One region of the Pseudomonas hygromyciniae genome, then DNA from elsewhere that is predicted to be linked to it. Evidence: predicted binding sites of a transcription regulator. Region 1 holds the regulator's gene; the other holds the start of a gene.
What was found. The regulator sigma-54, encoded in region 1, starts transcription at its own class of promoters, with help from an activator protein. The targets are predictions, from matches to a motif close to ANTGGCATNNANNTTGCTNT.

Region 1 (8,022 bases):
CTGGCTGTCAGCGATACATTACTGGGGTTTGGCGCTGGGGTGATGCTGGCGGCGACGGCGTTCTCGCTGGTCGTGCCGGGAATCGCCGCTGCCGAAAATCTGGGGCTCACGCCTTGGGCCTCCAGCGGGTTGATCAGTTTTGGCATCATGCTGGGCGCTTTCGGTTTGTTCCTGGTGGACCGCAAGGTCTCCGGTGCCAGCCCGGAGATGCTGGTCGGCACGCACGACAAACCGGTAATTCCACCGCGCATCTGGCTGTTTGTGTTCGCCATCATTGCCCACAACATTCCCGAAGGCATGGCGGTAGGTGTCTCGGCCGGTGGCGGCATGCCTGATGCCGACAGTCTGGCCATGGGCATCGCCTTGCAAGATGTGCCGGAAGGCCTGGTGATTGCGTTGGTGCTAGCGGGGGCAGGGATGTCGCGGGTCAAGGCATTCCTGATCGGTGCTGCGTCCGGGCTGGTTGAGCCGGTGTTTGCCGTGCTCTGCGCCTGGTTGGTCAGCCTGGCCGAAATGCTATTGCCACTGGGGCTGGCATTGGCGGCGGGGGCAATGTTATTGGTGGTGACTCATGAGGTGATCCCCGAGTCGCGGCGTAATGGCCATGACAAGCTGGCCAGCCTGGGATTGTGCATCGGGTTTTGCTTGATGATGGCGATGGATACAGCGTTGGGCTGACTTTTAGCGCAAAACCAATTTAGGAGCTGGCTTGCCAGCTCCCACACAAGCCCGTACACATGGGATTTATGTTGGGCAAGGGGCTATTCGCCTTCATCGAAGTAGTTGTTGATCAACTTCACCAGCGCTTCCAGCGCTTCCTGTTCCTGCTCACCCTCGGTCTTCAGGTGAATCGTGGTGCCCTTGCCGGCAGCCAGCATCATCATCGCCATGATGCTTTTGCCGTCGACCATGGATTCTGCTGTACGCCCGGCCCGGACCTGGCAAGGAAACTGGCCCGCAACCCCGACAAATTTGGCCGACGCGCGGGCATGCAAGCCCAGTTTGTTGATGATTTCAATTTCCAGAGCGGGCATCGCGAAGGTGTTCCTTTCAGCTAAGGTCGCGGTGGCGAACCTGGACATTCTTGAGGGTTTTCTGCAAGACCTGGCCCAGGCGCTCGGTCAGGTAGACGGAGCGGTGATGCCCGCCGGTACAGCCGATAGCGATGGTGACATAGGCCCGGTTGCTCGCGGCAAAGCGCGGTAGCCACTTGAGCAGGTAGCTGGAGATATCCTGGAACATCTCTTCGACATCCGGTTGAGCCGCCAGGTACTCGGCAACCGGTTGGTCCAGGCCTGACTGATCGCGCAGTTCCGGCTTCCAGTAAGGGTTGGGGAGGCAGCGCACGTCAAATACCAGGTCGGCATCTATCGGCATGCCCCGCTTGAAACCAAAGGATTCAACCAGGAATGCGGTGCCGGGCTCCGGCTGGTTCAGTAGGCGCAGCTTGATGGCGTCACGCAGTTGGTAAAGGTTCAGGCTGGTGGTGTTGATCTTGAGGTCGGCCAAATCAATGATCGGCCCCAGCAGCTTGGTCTCGTCCTCAATGGCTTCCGCCAGCGAGCGGTGCGGGCTACTCAGCGGGTGGCGGCGACGGGTTTCCGAGAAGCGCTTGAGCAGCGTTTCTTCGTCGGCATCCAGGTACAGCACGTCGCAATGGATATGCTTGGCGCGTACCTCTTCAAGCAATTCCGGGAATCTCGTGAGGTGGCTGGGCAGGTTGCGCGCGTCAATCGACACGGCCACCAGCGGTTGCGCTAGCTCGGTATGGATCAGTGCGCGTTCGGCCAACTCGGGCAACAGGCCGGCCGGCAAGTTGTCGATGCAATAGAAACCGTTGTCCTCAAGCACGTTGAGGGCAGTACTTTTACCTGAGCCGGAACGCCCGCTGACGATGATCAAACGCATGATTACTGCCCGCTTTGCTCTTCCAAGACAACCTGATAAAGCGCTTCATTGGTGCTGGCGCTACGCAGTTTCTTACGTACTTCTTCACGGTCGAGCATGCTGGCGATCTGCCGGAGCAGCTCCAGGTGCGCATCGGTAGCAGCTTCCGGGACCAGCAGGACGAACAGCAGGTCAACCGGGGCGCCATCGATGGCGTCGAAATCAATGGGAGCTTCCAGGTGCAGCAGGGCGCTGACCGGGGTTTCACAGCCTTTGAGGCGGCAGTGTGGAATTGCGATGCCGTTGCCAAAACCGGTCGAGCCGAGTTTTTCACGGGCAATCAGGGCCTCGTACACATCTTGCGTATCCAGTTCAGGCACTTCACGGCCGATCAGGTTGGCAATCTGTTCGAGGGCTCTCTTTTTACTGCCGCCCGGCACGTTCACGAGGGAACGGCCGGGGGTCAGGATGGTTTCAAGTCGAATCATGGGTGGGGAGTGTTAGCGGCCTGTGCCTTGAAGAAGGCTCTGCTGCTTTTCCTTATGCTTTTTGATTTGGCGATCCAGCTTGTCGGTCAGGTCGTCAATGGCGGCATACATATCTGCATGCTCTGCATTGGCAACGACTTCCCCGCCGGGTATACGCAAGGTGGCTTCGATTTTCTGCTTCAGCTTTTCGACAGACATGATGACTTGCACATTTGTGATCTTGTCGAAATGCCCCTCAATTCGTTTGAGTTTCTCGCTGATGTAGGCGCGCAGCGGTTCGGTCACTTCCAGTTGGTGTCCACTGATGTTGACTTGCATACAGCTTCTCCTTCGTTGCCAGTGCATAAAGCGGCGGGTAGGAATACCCGCCACTGGAACGCTGTGGCCCGCCCGTCACATCAACCGCTTACGCTCGCTGGAAGGCGCGATCCCAAGGGACTCGCGGTACTTGGCGACGGTTCGACGGGCGACCTGAATGCCTTGTGCCTCCAGTAAACCAGCGATCTTGCTGTCACTCAACGGCTTTTTCTGATTTTCCGCGGCAACCAGTTTTTTGATGATCGCGCGGATCGCCGTGGACGAGCATTCGCCGCCTTCGGAGGTGCTGACGTGGCTGGAGAAAAAGTATTTCAGCTCATATATACCCCGTGGGGTATGCATGAATTTTTGGGTGGTTACCCGTGAAATGGTCGATTCATGCATGCCAACGGCTTCGGCAATATCATGCAGCACCAACGGCTTCATCGCCTCGTCGCCGTATTCCAGGAAGCCGCGCTGATGCTCGACGATCTGGGTGGCCACTTTCATCAGGGTTTCGTTGCGGCTTTGCAGGCTCTTGATGAACCAGCGCGCTTCCTGCAGCTGGTTGCGCATGAAGGTGTTGTCGGCACTGGTATCGGCCCGGCGCACGAAACCTGCGTATTGCGGGTTGACCCGCAGGCGTGGCACCGATTCCTGGTTCAGCTCCACCAGCCAGCGCTCGTTGTCCTTGCGCACGATCACGTCAGGGACCACGTATTCCGCCTCGCTAGACTCGATTTGCGAGCCGGGGCGCGGGTTGAGACTCTGCACCAGCTCGATGATCTGGCGCAGGTCATCTTCCTTGAGCTTCATCCGGCGCATCAGCTGACTGTAATCGCGGCTGCCGAGCAGGTCGATGTAGTCGGTGACCAAGCGTTGGGCCTCGGGCAGCCACGGGGTCTTGGCGGGCAGCTGGCGCAGTTGCAGCAACAGGCACTCGCTGAGGTTGCGCGCGCCAATGCCGGCGGGCTCGAACTGCTGGATGCGGTGCAGGACCGCTTCGATTTCGTCCAGCTCGATGTCCAGTTCCGGGTCGAAGGCCTCGAGGATTTCCTCAAGGGTCTCGTCCAGGTAGCCCTGATTATTGATGCAATCGATCAGCGTCACGGCGATCAGGCGATCGGTATCGGACATCGGGGCGAGGTTCAATTGCCACAGCAGATGGCTCTGTAGGCTCTCGCCAACGGAGGTGCGGGTGGTGAAGTCCCACTCGTCATCGTCATTGCTGGGCAGGCTGCTGGCGCTGGTCTGGTAGACATCTTCCCAGGCCGTGTCCACGGGCAGCTCATTGGGAATGCGTTCGTTCCATTCGCCTTCTTCCAGGTTATCCACCGTGGGGGCGGCTTCCTGGTAGGACGGTTCCTGGACGTCGGGATTGGGTTTTTGCTCTATGTTGTCGGCCAGTGGGTCGGCATTATCGAAGTCGTCGCCTTCTTCCTGGCGTTCGAGCATCGGGTTGGACTCCAGGGCCTCCTGGATTTCCTGTTGCAGGTCCAGGGTCGACAATTGGAGCAGGCGGATGGCCTGTTGCAGCTGCGGTGTCATCGTCAGCTGCTGGCCCATTCTCAGGACTAGCGATGGTTTCATGGCAGGGGCTTAACACCTTATTCGCCGGCGCAATGCGCCATCCACGACAGGGCGCGTGAGCGCCAAACATAAGCAAATTATATGCCTGATATCGGGGGCTTTGCCTAGAGCACGGTAACAATAAAAATAATGAGGTTTTTATTGACTCCCGCGCCCGATGGCGAATGTCCTGACATCACAGTGGTTACAGGCGGAACTCGTGCCCCAGATACACTTCCTTGACCAGTTCGTTGGCCAGGATGGTGGCGGAGTCGCCTTCGGCAATCAGTTGGCCGTCGTTTACGATGTAGGCGGTTTCACAGATATCCAGGGTCTCACGCACGTTGTGGTCGGTGATCAGCACGCCGATCCCCTTGGCCTTGAGGTGATGGATAATCTGCTTGATGTCGCCTACCGAGATCGGGTCGACACCGGCGAAGGGTTCGTCCAGCAGGATGAACTTCGGTGCTGTGGCCAGGGCGCGGGCGATTTCCACACGACGCCGCTCACCGCCGGACAGGCTCATGCCGAGGTTGTCGCGAATATGGTTGATGTGGAACTCCTGCAGCAGGCTTTCCAGCTCCTGGCGGCGCCCGTCGCGATCCAGTTCCTTGCGGGTTTCAAGGATCGCCATGATGTTGTCGGACACTGACAATTTGCGGAAGATCGAAGCCTCTTGGGGGAGATAGCCGATACCGGCCCGAGCACGACCATGCATTGGTTGGTGGCTGACGTCCAGGTCGTCGATCAATACACGACCCTGGTCCGCCTGGACCAGACCGACGATCATGTAGAAGCAGGTGGTCTTGCCGGCACCGTTGGGGCCAAGCAGGCCGACGATCTGGCCGCTGTCGATCGACAGGCTGACGTCGCGCACGACCTGTCGGCTTTTATAGGCCTTGGCCAGATGCTGGGCTTTCAGGGTTGCCATTACTGGGCCTTCTTTTTCGGCTGGATAACCATGTCGATACGCGGACGTGGCGCGGTGACCTTGGTGCCATTGGCGCGGCCAGCAGTGGCGACCTGCTTGACGGTGTCGTAGACGATTTTCTCGCCTTCGGTCGAGTTGCCGTCGCTGCTGATCACTTTGGCGCGGTCAGTCAGTACTATGCGGTTTTGCGGTGCGTGGTACTGGATGGTTACGCCGTAGCCTTTGATCGGACCTGGATCAGCGGCGTTTTGCTTCTGTTCGAAATAGGCAAGGTTGCCCACCGAAGTCACAACGTCGATATCGCCAGCCGGGGTGCGGGTCAGGGTGACGGTATTGCCGGTAATCTTCATCGAACCTTGAGTGATGATTACGTCGCCCTTGTAGGTCGCGATACCTTGCTTGTCATCCAGTTGCGCATCGTCAGCCTGAATGTGGATCGGTTGCTGGCTATCGTTCGGCAGAGCCCAGGCGCTCACGCTTCCCAGTGCTGCGCCCAGACCGAGCAAAATAGGGAGGGTTTTAACGAGCCTCATACTGTCCTCTTACGTTCGATAGCAGGTGTATCCTGCTTTCTTTCAAATACGCTTTCATTCCCTTGCCAGTCGATACACCGCCAGCGCCGTCGATTCTAACGTCTTGCTCGGTCTGCGCATATTGCTTCTGTGGGAATACGGTCATGCGACTGCTGGTAATGATGGTGTCGCGGTTCTGGGCGTCGGTACGCGCAACGCGCACCGAGTCGATCAGTTCCACCTCGGTACCGTCCGGGTTGACCTCGCCACGCTTGCTGGTGACGTGCCACGGGAATTCGGTGCCGCGATACAGGTTCAGGTCCGGATTGGTCAGCAATGTGACCTCCGAAGCCTTCAAGTGTTCGACCTTGTCCGACGTCATTTCGTACTGCACCTTGCCGTCAGGCAGGAACTGAACGCTGTAGGCGTTGGTGGCGTAATAGTCGATAGCACCCTGGTCGGCCTGCACGACAGGCTGGTCGAGGAAGCGCTCCGGGCTGATATTCCAGTAGCCCACCGCGAGGAACAGTGCGGCGATGGCTCCGAATATCAGGAAGTTGCGAATCTTTTTGCTCAGCATAGAAGGCTCTATAGGTAGGCGGCGTGGGCTGCTTCAAGGCTGCCCTGGGCACGCAGGATCAGCTCGCAGAACTCGCGGGCGGCGCCTTCGCCGCCACGGGCCTGGGTAATGCCGTGGGCGTGTTCGCGAACAAACGATGCGGCATTGGCCACGGCCATGCCCAGGCCGACGCGGCGAATTACCGGCAGGTCAGGCAAGTCATCGCCCAGATAGGCGACCTGCTCATAGCTTAGGTTGAGTTTGCCAAGAAGCTCGTCCAGGACCACTAGTTTATCCTCGCGGCCCTGGTACAGGTAAGGAATCCCCAGGTTTTGTGCGCGGCGTTCTACGACTGGGGTCTTGCGACCACTGATAATCGCGGTTTGCACGCCAGAGGCCATCAGCATCTTGATGCCCTGGCCGTCCAGCGTGTTGAAAGTCTTGAATTCACTACCGTCTTCGAGAAAGTACAGTCGGCCATCGGTCAGTACGCCGTCGACGTCGAAAATTGCCAGTTTAATGGCCTTGCCCCGTTGCAACAGGTCGGTGTTCATTTACATCACTCCTGCGCGCAGCAAATCGTGCATGTTCAGGGCGCCAATCGGATGATCGGCATCATCGACCACCACCAGGGCGCCGATTTTATGGTCTTCCATGATCTTCAGGGCTTCGGCCGCGAGCATTTCGGCGCGGGCGGTCTTGCCGTGAGGGGTCATGACCTGATCGATGGTCGCGGTATGGATATCGATGGTGCGGTCCAGGGTGCGGCGCAGGTCGCCGTCGGTGAAGACCCCAGCCAGGCGGCCGTCGGCCTCCAGAATCACGGTCATGCCCAGGCCCTTGCGGGTCATTTCCATCAACGCGTCCTTGAGCAAGGTGCCACGTTGTACCTGAGGCAGTTCGTCGCCGGCATGCATCACATTTTCCACTTTCAACAGCAGGCGACGGCCAAGCGCGCCACCGGGGTGGGAAAAGGCGAAGTCTTCGGCGGTAAAGCCACGGGCTTCCAGCAGGGCCACGGCCAGCGCGTCGCCCATGACCAGGGCGGCGGTGGTGGAAGAGGTCGGTGCCAGGTTGAGCGGGCAGGCCTCCTGGGCTACATGTACGTTCAGGTTCACTTCGGCGGCCTTGGCCAGCGTCGAGTCGGGGTTGCCGGTCATACTGATCAACTTGATGCCCAGGCGCTTGATCAGGGGCAGCAAGGTCACGATTTCGTTAGTGGTGCCGGAGTTGGACAGGGCCAGAATCACGTCATCACGGGTGATCATGCCCATGTCGCCATGGCTGGCTTCGGCCGGGTGCACGAAAAACGCTGTGGTGCCGGTGCTGGCCAGAGTGGCGGCAATCTTGTTGCCAACATGGCCTGACTTGCCCATGCCGACCACGACAACCCGGCCTTTACTGGCCAGGATCATCTCGCAGGCGCGTACGAAATCTGCGTCGATATGGGCCAGCAAGCCTTCTACGGCTTCAAGCTCGAGGCGGATGGTGCGTTGCGCGGATTGAATAAGGTCGCTGGATTGGCTCATGTCTGAAATCGTATAGCCTGACGAAAAGTCGGCGATTATAGCGGTAATGAGCAATTCCCTCACGCAAGTTCGTCAGGGTTTGTTCTGCTCGGATGTGAGAACACTCTCAAATACGCGTTTACCTGTCCTGTTTCTGAACAAGCGCTGCTGCGGCCTTGGGCGCTTTATGTCAGCAGTGATATAGTTCGCCGCCAGTTCGGTCCGCGCAGCTCACATGTGTCTAACTGTCGCAAGCAGTTGTCCCAAACGT
Region 2 (8,022 bases), 900 kb from region 1:
TCGATGCCCTCGACCGCCTGCTGGCGCTGACCGATCGCCTCGGCGAGTGCGGCATCTACCTGCACCACATCGACCTCGGTGGTGGCGTGGGCGTGCGTTATCGCGATGAAGAGCCACCGCTGATTGCCGACTACATCCAGGCCGTACGCGAGCGCACCGAAGGCCGCGACCTGACGCTGATGTTCGAGCCGGGCCGCTACATCGTCGCCAATGCGGGCGTACTGCTGACCCAGGTCGAGTACCTCAAGCACACCGAATACAAGGATTTCGCCATCGTCGATGCGGCGATGAACGACTTGATCCGCCCGGCGCTGTACCAGGCCTGGATGAACGTCACCGCCGTGACGCCGCGTGACAGCGAAACGCGCGCCTATGACATCGTCGGCCCGATCTGCGAAACCGGCGACTTCCTGGCCAAGGACCGTGAACTGGCCCTGGCAGAAGGCGATCTGCTGGCCGTGCACTCGGCCGGTGCCTATGGGTTTGTCATGAGCTCCAACTACAACACCCGCGGGCGTGCTGCCGAAGTGTTGGTGGACGGTGATCAAGCGTTTGAAGTGCGTCGCCGCGAGACGGTAGCCGAGTTGTTTGCTGGCGAAAGCCTGCTGCCGGAGTAAGCCATGCTGCTGCGTTTTACCAAGATGCACGGCCTGGGCAATGACTTCATGGTCCTTGACCTGGTCAGCCAGCACGCGCACATCCTGCCCAAGCACGCCAAGCTGTGGGGCGACCGGCATACCGGCATCGGCTTCGATCAATTGTTGATCGTCGAGGCGCCGAGCAACCCGGAAGTGGACTTCCGTTACCGGATCTTCAACTCCGACGGTTCCGAAGTGGAGCAATGCGGCAACGGCGCGCGCTGCTTCGCCAGGTTTGTGCTGGACAAGCGCCTGACCGCCAAGCGGCAGATTCGCGTCGAGACCAAAAGCGGCATTATCGAGCTGGATATCCGCAGCGACGGCCAGATCAGCGTCGACATGGGCGCTCCGCGCCTGGTGCCGGCCGATATTCCGTTCCAGGCCGATGCCCAGGCGTTGAGTTATCCGCTGGAGGTCGACGGTACCGTGGTCGAAGTGGCCGCCGTGTCCATGGGCAACCCCCATGCTGTGCTGCGGGTCAACGACATCAACAATGCGCCGGTGCATGAGCTGGGGCCGAAGATCGAACATCACCCGCGCTTTCCGGCACGGGTCAACGTCGGCTTCCTGCAGGTCATCGACCGCTCCCGTGCGCAATTGCGTGTCTGGGAGCGCGGCGCCGGGGAAACCCAGGCTTGCGGCACCGGTGCTTGCGCCGCCGCCGTGGCCGCGATCAGCCAGGGCTGGATGGATTCGCCCCTGTTGATCGACCTGCCCGGCGGACGCCTGTCCATCGAATGGGCAGGCCCAGGCCAACCGGTGAAGATGACCGGCCCGGCATCCCGTGTATACGAAGGACAGGTCCGTCTATGAGAGCGACTCGCCAATGACCGATAAGCCCCAGGCACCCGCCAAGCAGCCCGAAGGATCCCCTTGCGAAAGCCTGGAGGCAGCGGCCGTCGCCGCTTACCTGGAGGCTAACCCGGACTTCTTCGTCGAGCACGACGAACTGCTGCCAGCCTTGCGCATCCCTCACCAACGCGGCGATACCGTGTCGTTGGTGGAGCGGCAGATGAAGATCCTGCGCGAGCGCAACATCGAAATGCGCCATCGGCTCTCGCAGTTGATGGACGTGGCCCGCGACAACGACCGCCTGTTCGACAAAACCCGCCGCCTGATCCTGACATTGCTGGATGCTGGCAGCCTGGAAGACCTGACCATTGCCGTCGAAGACAGCCTGCGCCAGGACTTCCAGGTACCGTTTGTCAGCCTGATCCTGTTCAGCGACAACCCGATGCCGGTTGGTCGCTGGGTCAAGGGCAGCGAGGCGCAAACCGCCATTGGTGGCCTGTTATCGGAAGGCAAGACCATCAGCGGCACGCTGCGCGAGCATGAGCTGGACTTCCTGTTTGGCGAAGACCAGCGCGTGCAGATCGGCTCGACTGCCGTGGTCGCTCTCAGCCATCAGGGCTTGCACGGCGTCCTGGCCATCGCCAGCCGCGATCCGCAGCACTACAAGAGCACCGTCGGCACCCTGTTCTTGACCTACATTGCCGAAGTGCTGAGCCGCAGCCTGCCGCGCTTCACCAGCGCCCTGCGCGCGGTGCGCTAGCCATGGAACGACAACTGGACGCCTACTGCGCTCACCTGCGCAGCGAGCGCCAGGTGTCGCCCCATACGCTGGAGGCTTATCGGCGGGACTTGAACAAGGTCCTGGCCTTCTGCGAGAAACAACAGATCGGCAGCTGGAAGGCCCTCGATATCCAGGGCCTGCGCAGCCTGATTGCCCGCCTGCACCAGCAAGGCCAATCCTCGCGCAGCCTGGCGCGCCTGCTGTCGGCGGTGCGCGGCCTCTATCACTACCTCAACCGCGAAGGCCTGTGCGATCACGACCCGGCCAACGGCCTGGCGCCGCCCAAGGGTGAACGCCGCCTGCCCAAGACCCTGGATGCCGACCGCACCCTGCAATTGCTCGATGGCGCGGTCGAGGATGACTTCCTGGCACACCGCGACCAGGCGATCCTGGAGCTGTTCTACTCTTCGGGCCTGCGCCTGTCGGAGCTGACCAGCCTCAATCTCGAACAGCTGGACCTGGCCGACGGCCTGGTGCAAGTGCACGGCAAAGGCAGCAAGACCCGTGTGCTGCCCATCGGCAAAAAAGCCCGCGACGCCCTGCTGATATGGCTGCCCCTGCGGGCCTTGAGCAATCCGCCGGACGATGCGGTGTTTGTCAGCCAGCAAGGCCGACGCCTCGGGCCACGGGCCATTCAGTTACGGGTCAAGGCCGCCGGCGAGCGGGAACTGGGGCAGAACCTGCATCCGCACATGCTGCGGCACTCCTTTGCCAGCCACTTGCTGGAATCATCACAAGACTTGCGCGCCGTACAGGAACTGCTCGGCCACTCGGATATCAAGACCACCCAGATCTACACCCACCTGGACTTCCAGCATCTGGCGACGGTGTACGACAGCGCCCATCCACGGGCCAAACGCGTTAAAGGCGGCGACTCATGAGCATCAAGCTAATCACCTTCGACCTGGACGATACCCTGTGGGATAACGTCCCCGTCATCATCAGCGCCGAAGCATCGATGCGCCAATGGCTGGCAACCCATGCGCCCAAGGTCGGCGACCTGCCCCTGGAGCATTTCGCCAGCCTGCGCCAGCAGGTGCTGCAGCGTCATCCCGAGCTCAAGCACCGGATCAGCATCCTGCGCCACCGAGTGCTGATGCACGCTTTTGAAGAGGCCGGTTATCCACAACCGCAAGCCACGGAGATGGCCGATGTGTGTTTTGAAGCGTTCATTCACGCCCGGCACCAGCTCACCGTATTCCCGGAAGCCGAGCCAATGCTTCAAGCCCTGCGCCAGCACTTCCTGCTGGGGGTGATCACCAATGGCAACGCGGATGTACAGCGCGTGGGCCTGGCGGATTACTTCCACTTTGCCCTGAGGGCCGAAGATATCGGCATCGCCAAGCCGGATGCGCGCTTGTTTGAGGAAGCGTTGCAGCGTGGCGGGGTGGATGCCAGTGCGGCAGTGCACATCGGCGATCATCCAGGTGATGACATTGCCGGGGCGCAGCAGGCGGGGTTGCGAGCGGTGTGGTTCAACCCGACTGGCAAGGCCTGGACAGGCGATAAGTTGCCGGATGCGCAGATTCGTAGCCTGACTGAGCTGCCCTCACTGCTCCACGGCTGGAAATAACTGTAGGAGCCGGCTTGCCGGCGAAAAACCCGAGAGCACCGCGTGACGTCAGGCCCCCCGCGTTATCGTTGACGATCTTCGCCGGCAAGCCGGCTCCTACAGAAGTCATCACCGCAGGAAATAGAGTCGCCCATGAAAAAGCCCGCAGCGACGGCGGGCTTTTTCAGCAAGCAAGTCACCGACCTCAGATAGGACGGCTGCCGTACTTGTTATCCGGCTTCTTCGGTGGATCTGCCACCACGTTGGCCTCGACTTCCTGCACTTTGCCGCCTTTGGCGAGGAATTCTTCCATCGCTCGGGCCAGCGCATCGCGCTCTTTGTTCTTGGCTTCAACGCTCGGCAACTCGTCAACCGACACAGCAGCCTTGGCCTTGCCCTTGGCGGTCGGGGCCGGTGCGTCATCGCCACCGTCGTCGTCAGCCACGTCTTCGGCAGCCGCCTCAAGACCTTCTTCGGTTTCGTCATCACCTACTTCGAGGTCGTCGTTTTCCAGATCATCGTCGCTCATGTTCTACCTCATGACTTGCGAAAAGCAGATTAGTTATAGCCCAGCTTCACCATCTGTCGAAGGCTGCCGGAAAAAAATCAACGTCCACCGGATAACCAGTGGCTTATGCCCCGTCACCGTGCGAGGTGGCGAGGGCTTTACGAGCACCGCCATGATCAGGATGCTCGCCCAGATAAACGCTTTGCCATGTGCCCATTGCCAAGTGGCCGGCCTTGACCGGCAAACTCAGTTGGCGACCGATAGGCAGCCCTTGAAATGACCCGGGCCTTGGCCCGCAGGGTGATCAGGGTCTGTCGCCATATACAGTTCTGCGCCCATCGGCGCGCATTCTAGCGCGCTCTGGGAAAAAACAAAGTGCCGAATACGCCTACATGCCTGTAAGACATTCGCACACTGAAAAGTACCGTGTGGATCCGATCACAAACTCGGCACAAAAAACCTCACAAGCCTTCACCATAGGCAAATACCAGACAAAAAAATGCCCGGCAAGCCGGGCATGTTTTTTCATCCGTTATTACAAGTTGTAACCGCGCTCATTGTGTTCCGCCAGGTCCAGGCCAACGGCCTCTTCCTCTTCAGTTACACGCAGGCCGATGGTCAAGTCCAGCACCTTGAGAATCACAAAGGTCACGATACCGGTGTAGATCACGGTAAAGCCTACGCCTTTGGCCTGGATCCAGACCTGTGCAGCAATATCGGTCACTGTGCCGAAGCCACCCAGGATTGGCGCCGCGAATACGCCGGTGAGAATCGCCCCGACAATCCCGCCTACACCGTGTACACCGAAGGCATCCAGGGAGTCATCGTAGCCCAGCTTGCGCTTGAGGCTGGTGGCGCAGAAGAAGCAGATCACGCCAGACGCCAGGCCGATCACCAGGGCACCCATCGGGCCCACGGTACCGGCGGCCGGAGTAACAGCCACCAGGCCGGCAACCACACCCGAGGCGATACCCAGGGCGCTTGGCTTGCCATGGGTGATCCACTCGGCAAACATCCAGCCCAGTGCTGCTGCAGCGGTAGCAATCTGGGTTACCAGCATCGCCATACCAGCCGTGCCGTTGGCCGCTGCAGCGGAGCCGGCGTTGAAGCCGAACCAGCCGATCCACAGCATTGCCGCACCGATCAGGGTGTAGCCCAGGTTATGCGGGGCCATCGGCGTAGTCGGGTAGCCTTTACGCTTGCCGAGCACGATGCACGCCACCAGGCCAGCCACACCAGCGTTGATGTGCACCACGGTTCCGCCAGCGAAGTCCAGCACGCCCCAGTCCCACATCAGGCCGCCGTTGCCGCTCCAGACCATGTGCGCGATCGGCGCATAGACCAGGGTGAACCAGATGGCCATGAACAGCAGCATGGCGGAGAACTTCATACGCTCGGCGAATGCACCGACGATCAGCGCCGGGGTGATGATCGCGAAGGTCATCTGGAAGGTGATGAATACCGCTTCCGGGAACAGCGCCGCCGGGCCAGTGATGCTGGACGGTGTGACACCCGCCAGGAACGCCTTGCCCATACCGCCGAAGAAGGAGTTGAAGTTGACGACGCCCTGCTCCATGCCAGTGGTGTCGAACGCAATGCTGTAGCCGTAGACGACCCACAGGATGCTGATCAGACCGGTAATGGCGAAGCACTGCATCATCACGGAAAGAATGTTTTTGGAGCGGACCATGCCGCCATAGAACAGCGCGAGGCCAGGGATGGTCATGAACAGCACCAGCGCGGTGGCTGTCAGCATCCAGGCGGTGTCGCCGGAATTGAGGACTGGAGCCGCCACTTCGTCTGCCGCCATGGCCAGGCTGGGCATTACGATCGACAACAGGGCTCCTAGCCCTGCGAATTTACGCAGAGTCATATTGTTTTCTCCTGGGGCGTTGGGGTTTGGCGGCTTAGATTGCGTCGGTATCGGTTTCGCCGGTACGGATGCGAATAGCCTGTTCCAGATTGACCACGAAGATCTTGCCGTCACCGATCTTGCCGGTGTTGGCCGCCTTGGTTATCGCCTCGATAACCCGATCAAGATCCTTGTCGTCAATGGCGACATCAATCTTCACCTTCGGCAGGAAATCGACTACGTATTCCGCGCCGCGATACAGCTCGGTATGACCCTTCTGCCGACCGAAGCCTTTGACCTCAGTGACGGTAATGCCCTGCACGCCGATCTCGGACAGTGACTCGCGTACATCGTCCAACTTGAACGGCTTGATGATGGCAGTGACTAGCTTCATGAAAACTCTCTCCCGAATTGGTGGACTTGCCCCAGGAAAACAAACCCGTCTCAAGTCTAAGCGCAGTGCCTGGCTTTGTAACGCATCGTCGCCTCGGCAATTGCCTTTGCGACGCCAGCTAACCGTTGGTGACGAAACAAGTACCCTGGTCCGTCAGCGCACTGCATTCGTCACAGCGACTGCATCAGTGCATGGGTCATGATCGTCTAAGCAGAAACCTTGCCAGCTCCATAAAAATCACTGAAATCAATCCGTTGCCCGCTTACGCACACCTATGGGCCTGTGCGGCAGCCTGGATACGCACAAAAACAGTGCATGCACATTCGGGCTAATGCGCGAAAAGCGTGCGCCGAGCACTTGGAAAAGACTGTAGCCGCTGCGTGATACACTGCCGGCCAACTGTTTTCCGGAATGTTTCCCATGCTCGCGCCCAAAGACCTCCTCGACGCCCTGAGCGGCCACGCCTCTCGCCTGTTCAGCGGTGAAACCCCGCTGCCTCGCAACGAAATCGAAAGCCAGTTCAAGGCGCTGCTGCAAAGCGGGTTCAGCAAACTGGACTTGGTGAGCCGCGAGGAATTCGACAGCCAAATGGTGGTCCTGGCCCGCACCCGTGCGCGGCTGGAGAGCCTGGAGGCGAAGGTGGCGGAGTTGGAAGCCAAGCTGACGCCACCCCCTGCTGAATAAACGCGGTCAGTGTGGGAGCTGGCTTGCCTGCGATAGCATCGCCTCAGTCTTTCTGATACACCGAGGCGTCTGCATCGCAGGCAAGCCAGCTCCCACATAAAGCGCTGCGAACGACTCCGGATACGTTCTGTAAAACCTCCCCCGCCTCGCTCTTCCCCACCTCGTCTACCCTTGAAAAACCCGCAGGAAGCGGCCTCTCTTTCAAGGAACGAGCATGTCCCTCGCCATCGTCCACAGCCGCGCCCAGATCGGCGTCGAAGCCCCCGCCGTCACGGTCGAAGTGCATATGGCCAATGGCTTGCCGTCGCTGACGCTGGTGGGCCTGCCCGAGACTGCGGTCAAGGAAAGCAAAGACCGCGTGCGCAGTGCCATTCTCAACAGTGCGCTGCAATACCCCGCACGCCGTATCACCCTCAACCTGGCGCCCGCCGACCTGCCCAAGGACGGCGGGCGTTTTGACCTGGCGATTGCCCTGGGGATTCTCGCGGCCAGTGTGCAGGTGCCAGCGCTGAAGCTGGATGAGGTGGAGTGTCTCGGGGAATTGGCGTTGTCCGGCGAGGTGCGAGCGGTGAAAGGCGTGTTGCCGGCCGCCCTGGCGGCACGCAAGGCCGGGCGCACGGTGATCGTGCCTCGGGCCAATGCCGAGGAAGCCTGCCTGGCGTCCGGGCTGACAGTGATTGCGGTGGATCATCTGCTGCAGGTGGTGGCGCACCTTAATGGGCAGGTGCCGATTGAGCCGTTCAAGTCAGACGGTTTGCTGTACCTGAACAAGCCCTACCCCGACCTGAGTGAAGTGCAAGGCCAACTGGCGGCCAAGCGGG

Region 2: glnK (P-II family nitrogen regulator) is a predicted target of sigma-54. The motif match lies at 6,725-6,744, and genes of this name have one in related genera.

The regions. Positions count from the first base shown of each region.
Region 1 is NZ_CP070506.1:4,938,229-4,946,250, reverse strand. Features, by position in the region: gene JTY93_RS22135 (ZIP family metal transporter) at 1-678, shown strand, start outside; gene JTY93_RS22130 (HPr family phosphocarrier protein) at 762-1,034, opposite strand; gene rapZ (RNase adapter RapZ) at 1,051-1,908, opposite strand; gene ptsN (PTS IIA-like nitrogen regulatory protein PtsN) at 1,911-2,375, opposite strand; gene hpf (ribosome hibernation-promoting factor, HPF/YfiA family) at 2,388-2,693, opposite strand; gene JTY93_RS22110 (RNA polymerase factor sigma-54) at 2,769-4,262, opposite strand; gene lptB (LPS export ABC transporter ATP-binding protein) at 4,447-5,172, opposite strand; gene lptA (lipopolysaccharide transport periplasmic protein LptA) at 5,172-5,705, opposite strand; gene lptC (LPS export ABC transporter periplasmic protein LptC) at 5,692-6,264, opposite strand; gene JTY93_RS22090 (KdsC family phosphatase) at 6,273-6,797, opposite strand; gene JTY93_RS22085 (KpsF/GutQ family sugar-phosphate isomerase) at 6,798-7,772, opposite strand.
Region 2 is NZ_CP070506.1:5,838,315-5,846,336, forward strand. Features, by position in the region: gene lysA (diaminopimelate decarboxylase) at 1-617, shown strand, start outside; gene dapF (diaminopimelate epimerase) at 621-1,451, shown strand; gene JTY93_RS26465 (DUF484 family protein) at 1,465-2,190, shown strand; gene xerC (tyrosine recombinase XerC) at 2,193-3,092, shown strand; gene JTY93_RS26475 (HAD family hydrolase) at 3,089-3,784, shown strand; gene sutA (dormancy-specific transcriptional regulator SutA) at 3,969-4,292, opposite strand; partial or broken gene JTY93_RS26485 (YjbQ family protein) at 4,396-4,530, opposite strand; gene JTY93_RS26490 (ammonium transporter) at 4,807-6,144, opposite strand; gene glnK (P-II family nitrogen regulator) at 6,179-6,517, opposite strand; gene JTY93_RS26500 (accessory factor UbiK family protein) at 6,938-7,201, shown strand; partial or broken gene JTY93_RS26505 (YifB family Mg chelatase-like AAA ATPase) at 7,416-8,022, shown strand, end outside.